Regions from separate parts of the Paenibacillus sp. FW104-T2 genome, predicted to be linked through region 2. Evidence: predicted binding sites of a transcription regulator. Region 2 holds the regulator's gene; the other holds the start of a gene.

Region 1 (2,461 bases), on a different contig from region 2:
ATTACGATGCGTGACTGTCGGATCAGCTGAAGAATCTCCTGGACGCTAGGGTCCTGAATTAACGATTCATAGGCATGATCACTAAGCAAATCCGGTACATGCAGGAGTTTGTATTGTGCTCCTACCCGTTTTGCCATTGTCGATGCAATCGTATTGGCCTGAATTTCGAGGCTTTCTCCCAATCCGCCGCGTGCCGGTACGAACCAGACACCTTTAAGCGATGTTGGCGGAGTCAGCTGCTCTGCTACTCCTGCCGTTGTTGATCCGCCTGTTACGGCAACAACGTCGTTATCATTCATTACCTGACTAAGAGCCTTTGCCCCAGCCTTACCCAGTTCCCGTTTGGCAAATGGAGAAATGTCCGAATCGCCGGGAACGACAACTACCTTTTGCAGACCGTAGGCTTGCTTGATGCGTTCTTCCAGCTCGGATAATCCGAACAGCTCTTTGGCTACTGGCTCTAATTGCTGCAGCAAATCATGCCCTGCCTCACTGATCTTCATCCCTGCACTGTCAATTTCAATAAGTCCCTGAGCCTTTAACAAATCGGTCTCAGCCCTCAGAACCCGCTCGGTCATCTGCATGGAATTGGCTAACGTCCTTCTCCCGATCACATCCGATAACATGATCTGGTGCAGAATCGTATACCTCTTCTTCAAGACATCCATGAGATCAGGCAGAAGCTGCTTTTGCACTTCTAAAATCGTTCGCATGCTTTCCACTCCCGCAAGCTTCTCGTTCCAAGCTCTCTTTCATGGCCCTAAAATGTCCCGGGTTAACTTTTTAAGTCCCACGTCTATTCTACCTAAAACTGACGTGACATGCAAGTGTTTCAAAAGCCTTATTTCACAACGTTTTGGGCCAATGTACGCGCTTATTTTCACAATCTCCGACTTCCACCGGAAAGTGCAGCCGCATTTACACCATATATAGAAGAAAATCAAATTTCTCATCTATATATCGCTTCTATTGACTCCAGGATCGTGCTTCATGCAACCTGTCCAAAACTTCTCTTAGCATTTACTTAAATGCTTTCTTTATCCATTCTTCATCATCATGATCAATTTCAGGTCATTCCAAACCATAAGCTTGATCATATCTCTTGCAATTCAGGACTCCATGAGCTATAATCATTATTGCTGTCACATCAACGTGCGCCCGTGGTCCAATGGATATGACGTAGGCCTCCGAAGCCTGAGATCCAAGTTCGATTCTTGGCGGGCGCGCCATTCTTGATTAGCAACTCATAACCCTTTTAACCAATGGAACCGTAAAGGTTTCTTTTTTTTCAAAGTTAGTTTGACTTTCTTTGACTTTTTGTTTGAAATTGTTTATGATGTGGGTAATACGGTAACAGTTTAAATAGATACACTATTCCATGTACATTTCCGAGGAGGTTTTTCACGTGAGTTATATTCCTATGGTCGTTGAACAGAGCAACCGCGGTGAGCGCGCCTATGACATCTATTCCAGATTGCTGAAGGATCGTATTATCTTTCTAGGCAGCGATGTAAATGACGTTGTTGCGAATGCCATCATGGCACAGATGTTGTTCCTCGCTGCGGAAGATCCGGAGAAAGACATTCATCTATACATCAACAGCCCAGGCGGATCCATTACAGCCGGTATGGCCATTTACGATACAATGCAATTTATCAAACCTGATGTATCTACCATCTGTGTAGGTATGGCAGCTTCGATGGGCGCATTCTTGCTCAATGCAGGTGCAAAAGGCAAACGTTTTGCACTGCCTAACAGTGAGATCATGATTCACCAGCCGCTGGGCGGTGCACAAGGTCAGGCTTCGGATATCGAAATCCGCGCCCGCCGCATTTTGAAAATGCGTGATACCTTGAACCGCATCATCGCTGAGCGCACAGGTCAACCACTGGAGCGCATCGAGAAAGATACAGACCGTGACTACTTCATGAGTGCTGCTGAAGCTGCCGATTACGGTATCATTGATAAAGTCATCGAAAACGTTGGCTCCCAAGGCGTATAAGCCGAGGTAACTGTATATTGAGAATATGAACTGGCCGATTGACCTGTTCATACTACGAAGAAGCGCCCCTTGTCATGATCATGACGAGGGGCGCTCTTTTTTTAGAATGATATCGAAAAATTACTCTGCTGCAATTCCACTGAATGGCTGTGTGCCTTTAGGAAGTAACTCTTTGTACGTAAACGGGAATTCCGGGAAACCCTCTGCATAAGCAGTGTACTCATACAGTTGGAAGAACACGACTACGCCTGTAGGTGTTACATAGAAGTCCTGATCCTTGTTCAGCCCTTTATAGCCGTCCAGGTAACCACCGCGAGCCTTAAGCTGTTCACCAACCTTTTTGCCAAGTGTATCGCGCATCGTCTTGTTGTTTTGCAGCACATCATCAAGACTTAGCTCTTTACCTGTATCCAGTGCAAAGGTGTGACCTGTCCGTGTAGTCATCCCGTGTGCTCCGGC
Region 2 (2,461 bases):
CCCATGCTCCTTGGAATGAAGGCGTGTGGCAGCTGAATGTTGCGATGAATGGGACAGCCTCCATTTGGAAAACATCCGAAGCCGTCTTGGAAGATCAGACACTTAAGGTCAGCATTCAAGCACTTACAGCGATGCTTATGGGATATCGCCGACCATCGGAGATGGCCCAGATAGGTCGAATCCATGGCCCGGCAGAAGTAATTCATGCATTGGAGAAGGCAATCCCTGAACGGGAAACTTATCTGCTTGATTTCTTCTGAGTTGCTTGAATTGCTTATATCTAACGTCAATTTTAATTAGCTTGTTGTTTCTTTCAATATTTTCAGAAAAACAGTGCTACAGTGAGACAAACGAACTTCTCCGGCTTTTTTGGAGAGGTTTTTTTGTGTCCGGGGAATATTTCGTGTAAAATCGTAAAAAATGAATAGTGACCCCACTTGGCAAAACCACAAAATATGCTATAATGTATATAAAGTCAAAGAAAGTCAAAGTCAACTGAAGGTTAAATACTTACGTAGCTTTCTTTCTACATTCCGGTGATGAGACACATTTCATGAACGATGGATATCATCGGAAAGAGGCAGTACCAAGAGGACCTTCGTGCGTCCTTACTCTTCCGAATAAGCCAGTGGAAATCAAGATTCGTCGTTTCCCTGTTTGGTTAAATGGGTTGAGAAGGTGTACTCTGTGGGGGCGTGTGGGTCCTTATTGACTTAACGTTTCAGACAGTGGAGGATGAGTGGATGCGTAATATCTCTGATATTATCGAACAATATCTGAAGAGTATTTTGCATGAAAGTCCCGAAGGAATGGTTGAAATTCAGCGCAATGATCTTGCAGATCAATTCTCATGCGTACCATCCCAGATCAACTATGTAATAAGCACACGCTTTACTCTTGAAAAGGGATATTTGGTCGAGAGTAAACGTGGTGGCGGCGGTTATGTTCGCATACAGCGGATCGAATTGCCGGCCCACTCTGCTTTGCATAATCATCTGCACCATAGCATCGGGGATGAGATTGGACAGACAGCTGCCGAAGGCTTGATATATCAACTGGAAGAAGCACGTTTCCTGAGTAAAAGGGAAGCCGGGTTGATGCGTGCAGCTGTATCAAGAGAAATTTTATTGGTCAAACTTCCTTACCGGGATCAAATTCGTGCCAGAATGTTAAAGGCGATGTTAATATCTTTGCTCGGTAAATGAAAACCTATCGGGATCAAGGAGGTACATCCTAAATGCTGTGCCAAGAATGCGACAAACGTCCGGCGACTCTTCATTTCACCAAAATTGTGAATGGAGAAAAGACGGAATTCCATATTTGTGAGACATGTGCCCGTGAAAAGGGAGAAATGATTCCGGGAACATCGAATGGATTTTCCATTCACAATCTGTTGTCCGGGTTGCTTGATTTCGAACCTAAGAATGGAAATGCCGGGGCTCCCCCTGCTCAGACTCTTCGCTGTGAAGAGTGCGGCATGACTTACTCACAGTTTAGCAAAATCGGCCGTTTCGGCTGCAGTTCTTGTTATAAATATTTTGACAGTCGTCTGGATCCTCTGTTCAAACGGGTTCATGGCAGCACAACCCATGTGGGCAAAGTGCCTGCACGAGCTGGTGGTCGCATTAAAGTGAAGCGGCAGATTGCCGACCTGAAGCGCGATCTTCAGGAGAGTATCGCCCAGGAAGAATTTGAAGAGGCGGCTCAGATCCGTGACCAGATCAGGGAACTTGAAAAAGAAATAGCTCAGGAGTAGAGTTTGTCATGAGTAGGAGGGACGCGTAATGCCTAATCTGCGCTTTACAGAGAAGGCGCTCAGCGACTGGATGCGCAGTGAAGCGGCTGATTCCGAAATCGTCATTAGCAGCCGTGTCCGGATCGCACGTAATCTTCAGCATTACCCATTTCCAATGCTTGCTTCCAATGAGCAATCGGAAGAAGTGCTGAATAAGCTGAGCGAAGTACTTCAATATGATGACGTTCATGCCTTTGGAGATTTCCATACCTTGGACCTGATGGATATTGATGATCTCGATAAGCGGGTGCTGGTGGAGAAACATCTGATTAGCCCCAGTCTTGCGAATGAATCAAAAAATGGTGCGGTTATTCTCAGTGAGGATGAATCCGTCAGTATTATGATTAACGAAGAAGACCATCTTCGTATCCAATGCCTCTATCCGGGGTTCCAGGTGAAAGAAGCCTGGGAGAAAGCTTCCGCCATAGACGATGCTTTTGAAGCGCATGTGGATTATGCTTTTGATGATCGGAGAGGATACCTGACCAGCTGTCCTACCAATGTAGGTACAGGGGTAAGAGCATCTGTAATGATGCATCTGCCTGCTCTGGTGATGACACAGCAGATTGGACGCATTCTGACAGCTGTTTCTCAAGTGGGGTTAACCGTGCGTGGGATATATGGCGAAGGCAGCGAAGCGATGGGCAACCTTTTCCAGATCTCCAA

What was found. The regulator CtsR, encoded in region 2, represses protease genes until heat stress. The targets are predictions, from matches to a motif close to ATGGTCAATAAAGGTCAAACA.
Region 1: the regulator CtsR is predicted to act here: its motif matches at 1,297-1,317, upstream of clpP (ATP-dependent Clp endopeptidase proteolytic subunit ClpP).

What each region holds. Positions count from the first base shown of each region.
Region 1 covers NZ_JBYTCE010000019.1:39,376-41,836, reverse strand. The annotation lists gene AC3WQ3_RS21395 (sugar-binding domain-containing protein) at 1-713, opposite strand, end outside; tRNA gene AC3WQ3_RS21390 (tRNA-Arg) at 1,155-1,229, shown strand; gene clpP (ATP-dependent Clp endopeptidase proteolytic subunit ClpP) at 1,406-2,002, shown strand; gene AC3WQ3_RS21380 (PdaC/SigV domain-containing protein) at 2,123-2,461, opposite strand, start outside.
Region 2 covers NZ_JBYTCE010000031.1:59,085-61,545, reverse strand. The annotation lists gene AC3WQ3_RS26825 (GNAT family N-acetyltransferase) at 1-260, shown strand, start outside; gene AC3WQ3_RS26820 (CtsR family transcriptional regulator) at 744-1,205, shown strand; gene mcsA (protein-arginine kinase activator protein McsA) at 1,238-1,756, shown strand; gene mcsB (protein-arginine kinase McsB) at 1,785-2,461, shown strand, end outside.